Regions from separate parts of the Paenibacillus sp. AD87 genome, predicted to be linked through region 1. Evidence: predicted binding sites of a transcription regulator. Region 1 holds the regulator's gene; each other region holds the start of a gene.
The links. Region 1 encodes Rex, which represses fermentation and respiration genes when NADH is low (regulators of the CRP and FNR family bind a similar motif). Its sites were predicted from a motif close to TTGTGAAATATTTCACAA; they were not measured.

Region 2: a site for Rex is predicted at 1,306-1,323, ahead of nadA (quinolinate synthase NadA). Genes of this name have one in related genera too.
Region 3: a site for Rex is predicted at 1,543-1,560, ahead of gpAD87_RS07650 (cytochrome ubiquinol oxidase subunit I). Genes of this name have one in related genera too.

The regions. Positions count from the first base shown of each region.
Region 1 is NZ_LXQN01000007.1:1,363,758-1,367,046, reverse strand. Features, by position in the region: gene gpAD87_RS06285 (amidohydrolase) at 1-1,006, opposite strand, end outside; gene gpAD87_RS06280 (redox-sensing transcriptional repressor Rex) at 993-1,646, opposite strand; gene dinG (ATP-dependent DNA helicase DinG) at 1,872-3,289, opposite strand, start outside.
Region 2 is NZ_LXQN01000019.1:81,509-84,797, reverse strand. Features, by position in the region: gene ftsH (ATP-dependent zinc metalloprotease FtsH) at 1-1,097, shown strand, start outside; gene nadA (quinolinate synthase NadA) at 1,395-2,333, shown strand; gene nadB (L-aspartate oxidase) at 2,370-3,289, shown strand, end outside.
Region 3 is NZ_LXQN01000007.1:1,669,207-1,672,495, reverse strand. Features, by position in the region: gene gpAD87_RS07655 (cytochrome d ubiquinol oxidase subunit II) at 1-15, opposite strand, end outside; gene gpAD87_RS07650 (cytochrome ubiquinol oxidase subunit I) at 12-1,376, opposite strand; gene gpAD87_RS07645 (TlpA family protein disulfide reductase) at 1,993-2,526, opposite strand; gene ccmA (heme ABC exporter ATP-binding protein CcmA) at 2,571-3,284, opposite strand; gene gpAD87_RS07635 (ABC transporter permease) at 3,277-3,289, opposite strand, start outside.

The DNA.
Region 1 (3,289 bases):
CCGGCACTGCAGTAGGGTCACCGGACACACCTTTGTGAATCAATGCAGCCAATCTCATCTCTTCAAACATATCCAGGTTATTGTTACTTGCTGGTCCGTCTGTTCCCAGAGACACAGTCACGCCTGCTTTCAACAGATCAGGTACACGTGCAACACCCGAAGCCAATTTCAGGTTACTACCTGGATTGTGGGAAACTGCTACATCATGCTTTGCGAGAATCTCGATCTCTTCATCATTCAGATGTACCGCATGTGCAACCAGAGATGGACGGGAGAAAAATCCTAGCTGCTCCAGATGTGCGACTGGACGCAGTCCGTAATCAGCCACGTTCTGTTCCACTTCGCGAAGCGTTTCAGACATATGCGTATGCAAAGGCAGATTCAGATCATGAGCAACCTGTACCAGCTTCTCTATGTAATCCGGAGGGCAAGTGTAAGGGGCGTGTGGAGAGATTACGGTTGTAATTCTTCCGTCTGCTTGTCCATTCCATTGACGGGCAAATGCTGCGGACTCTTCGAGCTTGCGCAGTTGTTCTTCTTCTGAGCAAAGTCCGATTACCCCACGTGCCAGAGCAGCCCGAACCCCGGATTGTTCCACCACTTTCGCAACCTGATCCATATGATCATACATATCTAGGAAAGCTGTTGTTCCACCCTTCAACATTTCAAGCACGGAAAGTGATGTGCCCCAATATACGTCTTCAGAAGTCATTTTGGCTTCCATTGGCCACATTTTCTCCTGCAACCATACTTGTAACGCCAGATCGTCTCCGTGGCCTCTTAGAAGTGACATAGCCGCGTGACCATGCGTATTGATCAGACCCGGCAAGAAGAATAGTCCTTTTCCGTCCACCTTTGTCAGGCTTTCGTCTCCTTCCGGCAATGTCTCACCAATATGCACAATCTTGTCATTTTCAACAACCATAAAACCTTGAACCACGTTCCAATTCGTACCCTCATTCACGGCAAATTTGCCGTTGTGAATTACCCATCTATTTGTCGTCATCTTCCTCGTCGTCCTTTCCATTCTCCAAGTAATAAGCCAGACTAAGCAAATCCGTCGTAAAATCGGCATGATGAATGCGAATATGCGGCGGGGTTTTGAGAATTGTTGGTGCAAAATTCAAAATCGCTTCAATTCCTGACTCAATTAGCTGATCTGCAACATTTTGGGCTTCCGTATCTGGAACTGTGATAATACCTATACGAATGTTATCTTTTTTGACCGAATCCGTTAATTCATTCATCGGTTGTACCGTCAAACTGTTGATTTGACTCCCAATTTTCGGACCGTAGGCATCAAATACAGCGACGATCTTCATGTTGTCTTTGAGGTAGGCATTGTAATTAGACAAGGCATGTCCCAAATTACCTGCTCCGACAAGAGCCACATTGATCTGCTGGTCTATTTTTAAAATATGGCGGATTTTCTCGATGAGATATGAAACGTCATACCCAATCCCTTTACGACCAAAGTCACCGAAGTAAGCCAGGTCTTTACGAATCTGGGCAGGATTCAAATCCAGCCTCAGTCCAAGTTCTTGTGAAGAAACCGTATTGACTTCGCGCTGATGCAGTTCATTCAAATAACGCAAGTAAACAGGTAATCTACGCACCACGGCTTCCGAAATTTTATCTGATTTCATTCATTGCTCCCCCTTACCAAGGCCACGATAGATAGATGAAAAGATGAGCACCCTGTCTAAAACGATGCAAAATGATTACTGAATTAAACAGGATGCTCCTTGTTATATAATGGATAATTGCTTTAATCGCTTTACTCGCATATCCATGAAACGAATACATGAATTACTCAATTTTACCGCCAATCACTGGCGTCTTGCAATAATGGAAGCTACAGAGCGTATCTGTTATTGTTGCTCTTCGGTTGGTCTCTCGAGCCATTCCGAAATGCGTGGAACCATCTGCTCTGTAAGCATGTGCTCCATTTTGGGACCAGGTAATGAATATAAAAAGTACTTGCCATAATACGCTTCAATAACGCGTGTATCGTATACAATCACAATGCCTCTGTCTTTGCCTGTACGAACCAGTCTGCCAAATCCCTGTTTGAAACGGATGACGGCTTGTGGCACCGATAGCTTCATAAACGGGTTTTTCTTCTGCTGCTGCAAAAGCTCGCTCTTCGCTTCCACTAATGGATGATTCGGTGGCTGGAACGGCAGTCTGACAATAGCAAGACAGGTCAGAGCCTCTCCCGGAATGTCCACGCCTTCCCAGAAGCTGCTTGTGCCAAGTAGCACCGTTGCTTTAGCATCTTGGAACCGACGTGTAAGCTTGGAACGGCTGCCGCTGTCCACCCCTTGCCCAAGCAAAGAGATATCGTTGCCTGACAAGGCCTCCTTAAGCGGGTCATAGACCTGTCGCAGCATGCGGTAGGAGGTGAACAACACCATCATGCGTCCACGAGTCGCAATAGCCGTTTCCGCAAGCGAGTGCACGAGCATATCCACAAAGTGGGCATCGCCTACACTGCCCTTCACGCTTGGGAAATCACGCGGAATGACGAGCAGCGCCTGTTCTCGATAATTGAACGGTGACGGTAGCATCGACGTTAACAGACGGTTATTGTCGGCAGCTTCCTGCAAACCCAGCTGTTCGATCATGAATTGAAATGACTTGTCAACGGAAAGTGTAGCCGATGTAAGCACAACGCTTTTCTTTTTATCAAAGAACATATCCTTCAATTGTGCACTGACATCGACAGGAACAGCATAGAGTTGCAGTGATTTACTGCGGAACTGCCCGCTGGCCTCCATCCAGTACACGGTATTGGCATCATCCATCCGCATGAAGAAACGCAGATTATCCTTGATCGTTGCCAAATCCTTGAGCAGACCTGAGATATCCGTAATCAGACTATCGGACTGATAATCATCCTGATCTTCTTTCACTTCAAGCAGCAGCTTGTCGCCTTTACGAATCAAATCACCTAGGGTGACATAGATTTGGTTTTCAGCATCCTGCAATTCCTGCCATTTGGCTGGTTTTTGCGAATGCTTCAGTCTAAGAGAAAATTGTCCTGTCTCACCTGGAGAAGCATCGCTGCGTTCAGGCAGCAGTCCGAACAAGGCATCGCTTAGTCGATCCCACATCTCTTTAACTTCGACAGCAAGCGGGAACATCTGATCAATCATGGAGCCCCACTGTACCGAATTTTCATGACCCGACAATTGAGAACGCAGCATCGGCAGTTGGCCATTACGGCTATCTTTAAACAGTCGGGTCAGTGTATGAACCAACGTGAAATATTTCATATGAAGACCAA
Region 2 (3,289 bases), on a different contig from region 1:
TTCTGGACCCTGCCTTGCTGCGTCCAGGACGTTTTGACCGTCAAATCACGGTTGATCGCCCTGACGTGAGAGGTCGTGAAGCGGTTCTGAAAGTACACTCACGCAACAAACCACTCACCAAAGATGTGAAGCTGGACATTATTGCGAAGCGTACTACCGGATTCTCCGGTGCAGATTTGGAAAATCTCTTGAATGAAGCGGCATTGCTTGCGGCACGTCGTAATCGCAGAGATATTTCCATGCGTGAGGTAGACGAGGCGATTGACCGTGTTATCGTAGGTACGGAGAAGAAAAGCCGTGTCATCAGTGATCGTGAGAAACGTATCATTGCTTACCACGAAGCAGGTCACACCATTGTAGGTTACTTCCTGGAACATGCCGATATGGTACATAAAGTTACCATTATTCCGCGTGGACGCGCGGGTGGATATGTAATCATGTTGCCAAAAGAAGATCGTATGCTTGTAACCAAGCAGGAGCTGTTGGACAAAATAACGGGACTCCTTGGGGGCCGTGTTGCAGAAGAATTGTTCATTGGTGAAATTGGTACTGGCGCATACAGTGACTTCCAGCAAGCGACAGGTATTGTTCGAAGTATGGTTATGGAGTACGGTATGAGTGAGAAATTGGGTCCTATGCAATTCGGAAGTTCACAGGGACAGGTATTCCTGGGCCGTGATATTGGTCATGAACAGAATTACTCGGATTCCATCGCATATGAGATTGATCAGGAAATGCAACGTTTCATTAACGATTGTTACGAGAAATGTAAGGACTTGCTCGTAAAACATTCGAAAGAGATGCATCTGATCGCACAAACATTGCTCGAAGTGGAGACATTGGAAATGGATCAGATCAAGGAATTGATCGAGACAGGTTCCCTGACTCCAAAAAGTGAGAACAGCAACGATGGAGAAGGCACGCCTAGCGAAAGCGGAGAGGCGATCATCGACAACATCGGTGATGTACGCGTCCGTATCCAAGGCAAAGATGAAACGCCTGAGCCACCAGCCGGAGATATTCCTAACGAAGCTCCGAATCTGGACAAAGGAAACAGCAATGACCCGGATGATGGTGGAACGAAGCCAACGTCTTAATTTATAACAACCCTCTGTTTATAGTGGCAGATGAACAAAGAGAGCCTTCGGGCTCTCTTTTTTATATATTCCTTTAAATTGTATAGATAATGATAACGGGGAGCTATAGGGCGAACCACGTAGGAAATGGGCGGTTATGCCCTTGTTCTGGGGCGTTTTCATTTATTGACAGAGTCGTGAACGTTGTGTACATTAGGTGTTAAACCGCTTGTGATTCGTTTCTCAAGCGAAAATAACGACTTGGATTTGCCATATGAAACAGCGTATAAGGCTGTCCCGATAAGGAGAGGATCACAGGTGGAAGCTCTGGCTTTAGAGCGCAAGGCTGAGATGAACCGGGAGCTGCGCGAGCGGCTGATGGAGTTGAAGAAGGAACGTAATGCCATTATTCTTGCCCATTATTATCAACGTGACGAGGTACAGGAGGTCGCTGATTTCCGGGGAGATTCGTTTTTGCTGGCCCAGAAGGCGGCACAAACCGATGCGGATGTTATCGTTTTCTGCGGGGTTCATTTTATGGGTGAAAGCGCTAAAATTCTTGCTCCTAACAAAACGGTTATCATCCCCGACGAGCGTGCAGGCTGCCCAATGGCAGACATGGTGAACGTTGAAGGCTTACGTAAATTGAAAGCACAGCACCCGAATGCCAAAGTTGTAACGTACATCAATTCCTCAGCTGAGATCAAGGCAGAGACCGACATCTGTTGTACATCGGCCAATGCTGTCAGAGTCATTCAATCTGTTGATTCCGATGAAATCATCTGGGTACCGGATAAAAATCTGGGACATTATGTGCAACAACATACAGACAAGAAAATGATTATCTGGGAAGGTTACTGCAATACCCATGATATGCTGACGGTCAAAGACGTGGTTGAGATGAGAGCGAAGCATCCAAATGCCGAGTTCGTTGTTCACCCGGAATGTCGTCCTGAGGTTGTAGAGATGGGTGACTTCGTAGGTAGCACAACCGCCATTTTGGAATATTGTAAGAATTCGTCCGCTAAAGAATTTATCGTAGGTACCGAGGATGGTACAGGATACCAACTGCGTCTCGATAGCCCGGATAAACAATTCCACTTTGCTACCAAGTTCCTCGTATGCCCGAACATGAAGGTCAACAACTTGAAAAAGCTGGTTAAATGTCTGGAAACGATGAAGCCGCAAATTTACGTACCGCCAGCGGTTGCCGACAAAGCCAGAGAATCACTAGAGCGCATGTTACTGGTGAAGTAGCATGCGCTACTCTTGCTCCAAGACAGGTGAAATAACATGATACCGCAATATTTAGTGGATTTTGATCTGTCCGCGCTGCCGATGGTGGAGACGGATGTGCTGGTTATTGGTTCGGGCATTGCTGGTTTGTTTACTGCAATCAAGGCGAGTGAACAACGCAGTGTGTTGATGATCACGAAGAAGTCGTTACTGGAAAGTAACACCCGGTATGCGCAGGGGGGAATCGCTGCGGTTATTGCTGAGGATGATTCACCTGCCTACCATTTGCAGGATACACTTGTTGCAGGAGCGGGATTATGCCGCTCCGAAGCAGTTGAAGCATTGGTGAACGAGGGCCCGGACGGAGTGAAGGAACTGATTCGACTGGGTACTTTGTTTGATCTGGAGAACGGCGAGTTGGCGTTGACGCAGGAAGGTGCGCACAGCCACCGCCGTATTTTGCATGCCAATGGGGATGCAACGGGATATGAGATTGTGCGTGCACTGGCTGCACAGGCGAATGAACATCCGGGGATTGAAGTGTGGGATGAGCATTTTGTCATTGACCTGATTACAGAGCAGGGAGAATGTGTAGGTGCGCTGGTTCAGAAGGCTGACGGTTCGCAAGTATTTGTGAAGGCAGAGGCAACCGTACTATGCTCTGGCGGGGCTGGACAGTTGTATCGATATACGACTAATCCGGAAGTGGCTACAGCAGATGGCGTGGCGATGGCCTATCGTGCCGGAGCAGTTGTACGGGACATGGAGTTTATCCAATTTCACCCGACCTCCCTTTGTTATCCGGGAGCACCACGTTTCCTGGTGTCCGAGGCGGTACGTGGCGAAGGAGCCTATTTGCGCAATGTGAAAGGCGAGCGCTTCATGGAACGGTATCATGCACAGCTTGAACTGGCACCACGTGATATCGTCGCGCGGGCAATTGTCAGTGAGATGGAATCGACAAACAGCACGTTTGT
Region 3 (3,289 bases), 310 kb from region 1:
CAGTTCGTAACTCATGTACGCTCACCCTTTTCTGTAGACGGATTGCGCTTCTCCTTCATCCATTTCTCCATCTCGACTTCTGCCGGATTATTGTTGAACAAACGTCTTAGTACGAGAACACACATGACTCCCAGAACGATGTAGAGAAGCAGGAAGAAGAAAAAGATCATTCTGATGTTGGGTGATGAAGTGGCGGCTTCCTCAACACGCATATATCCCCGGATAATCCACGGCTGTCGCCCCAGTTCAGCATAGAACCAGCCCAGCTCAACTCCGAGAAAAGCCATGGGTGCGCCTAGTGCTATAATCCCAAGCAGCCACTTGTTCAGCTCATTGCGCTTTTTCCAGAACACAAACAGGAAGTACAGAACCGAGATAGCCAGCAGCGTAAATCCGATTCCCGCCATTAAATCAAACAGGTAGTGAACGAGCAGCGGCGGCCATTCGTCCTTCGGAAACTCCTCCAGTCCGGTTACCTCTGCATTAAAGTCACTAAAGGCCAGGAAGCTGAGCAGTTTCGGCAGGTGAAGAGCTCCTATAATTTCATGCTCTGCATTCAGCCATCCCAATAAAATCAAATCTGCGCCACTTTCTGTCTCAAAATGCCATTCTGCCGCTGCAAGTTTTTCCGGCTGATGCTCGGCCAAAAACTTGGCGGACACATCTCCCGCTAACGTGTTCAGTAAGCCGAACAGCAGAACCACCGCCATCATGAGATTCAAGGCTTTTTTGTGGTATGCAGATGCCCCTTTTCTCAGCAGCGAGAAGGCTGCAATTCCGGCTAACAGGGCAGCTCCTGTCAAATATGCTGAGCTTAATACATGAAACACCTTGGAGAACGTCGCCGTATTCAGCATCGCCTCCACTGGGTTAACCGCTGTGAATTGGCCTGCTTCCATGACAAAGCCTCCAGGCTGGTTCATGAAGCCGTTCACCGTCGTAATAAACACAGCCGACATGCCTGCTCCCGTGACGATTGGAATCGTCAGCAGCCAGTGAATGTATGGATTTTTGAATCGATCCCACGTATACAAATAAATGCCCAGAAAGATCGCTTCAAAAAAGAACGCAAACACCTCCATGAATAACGGAAGTGCAATGACATTCCCCGCCAGTTTCATAAAATTCGGCCACACCAGGGCCAGTTGCAGTGAAATCGCTGTACCGGTCACCACACCAACCGCCACAGAAATGACAAACCCTCTTGACCACCTCTTCGCCATCAGTGTGTAATGGGGGTCCTTCTTGCGAATCCCCATGAACTCTGCAATTGCGATCATTAGAGGTATACCGACGCCAAGCGTCGCAAAAATAGCGTGGAAGCCCAGCGTCATACCTGTCACCAGCTTGCTCCACATCACCGTATCGATTGCCATTGTTTACTGCCTCCTTTCAAACTCTGTTCGATTTTCGTACTGATTTGAATCTTTTAATTATTAGGTCAGTCAGCCCTTGGACTGCGTTCTTTATCAGGTTGATAGAAGCCCCACTAGACTGGTTCAGAGTTTATCTACAAACCGTTCCTCCATCGTTGTATGTACAAAGAGAATTTTTTCACAAAGTAAGAGACGAAGGAGCTTTGCCACACCATCATTGTGTATTGCTACATAGTAACTGGACTGAGCATGGGTTGGCGAGCTGTGTTTTACCTGATACTGAAGGGCCAAAGTACTTAACAGGACCTAATAGTTAAAATTATTATATCTTTGTGAATTAGCAATTCAATCACTGACACGTCTTCGTCCCTAAATGTTCAAGAAAGGATCAACTCTTTCTGACAACTCGGTGAAAAGCGTAAAAAATACCCAAAGGAGCTATTGATTCTTTGGACACAACCGTGGTATTGCGATTTTCAATTCTACTATGCGTGCAAGATGTTCGGGAAAACCGTTCGCGGTTGTCTGGATTCTTATAGCAGCTTACAAATAAAAACAAAAGAAGCCGCTCGTATAGCGACTTCTCGACTTCTTTTGTTCATAAGTCTGCATAGCTTCAATTCTTTTGCTGTAAAGTCTCCTCCAGCCATTGCTGCAAAGGAATATCCTTAGTCAACTCACCGAGCAGAATGTGACTGAATATGCCTTCCTGATCTATAATCATGGTCGCTGGCAACCCGGTGATGCGATACAGGCCGGAGACCTTTCCGGTTACATCAATGATAACAGGGAAATCGAATTGCTGTTTCTCCAAAAATTCACGAATGGTGCCCTTCGCTTCCCCCACGTTGACAAACAGGGTCTCTACATCGTTTTGATATGTCTGAGCAATCTGATTAATCATTGGCATTTCCCTCACACAGGGCGTGCACCATGAAGCCCAGAAGTTAATCATGACGACTTTGCCCCGATAATCGGAGAGCTTCACCTGTTCTCCTGCTGAGTTAACCGCTGTGAAATCGGGAGCAATTGCACCTTCTTCAATGGCACCGGTTCTTTTGGGCTCGGATGATGAAGTCCCTTGATAAATTGCCCACGCAGCGACCAGCACAGCAGCCATTCCAATCAGGATGGTAAGCAAACGTATCATTTTCAAACTCATTTTCGCACTATTTTTTTTCAATAAATTCACCTTCATTTTAAGCCCAGACTATGATGAAATGCAGCATGAAGCGACCCGAACTGTTGACGAAACTCCTCAGTAGAGCCATCTCCCACATTACGTCCTTGGTTCATAAAAACAATGTGATCAGCAACATCATCTGCAATCTCAAGCTGGTGGGTGGAGAACACGACCATATGTCCCTCCTCCTTGATCTGTTTTATCAGATTTGTAAACTCTTGCATCCAGAAGGGGTCCAGTCCATTCGTCGGCTCATCCATGATCAGCAGCGGAGGCTTGGACAGCAGAGCCTGGGCAAATAATACACGCTGCCGCATACCTTTGGAAAAGGTCGTGACCCGTTTCTTTTTTTGATCGGCCAAGCCTACCATAGTCAGCACTTCCGTTACTCGCTCTTTGGGCACTTTCCTAAGTGCTGCCCAGAACTGGAGCACTTCCTCTGCCGTCAAACCCTGGTTGAAATGATAATCATCCGGCATATATCCGATCTGTTCCGAATATTGCTTTCGTTCTTTGGACCAGCGCATCTTGTTTACAATTATTTCACCCGAGGTAGGTTGAAGAATACCTGCAAGCATACGCAGAACGGTGCTTTTTCCGGCACCATTTCCGCCGCATAAGGCAAGCACATGACCGGAAGAAACGCGAAAGGATATATCTTCAACAATCTGTTGTTTTTTTATGGATTTACACAGTCCAACAATCTCTGTTTCCACGTTATCCATGGGAA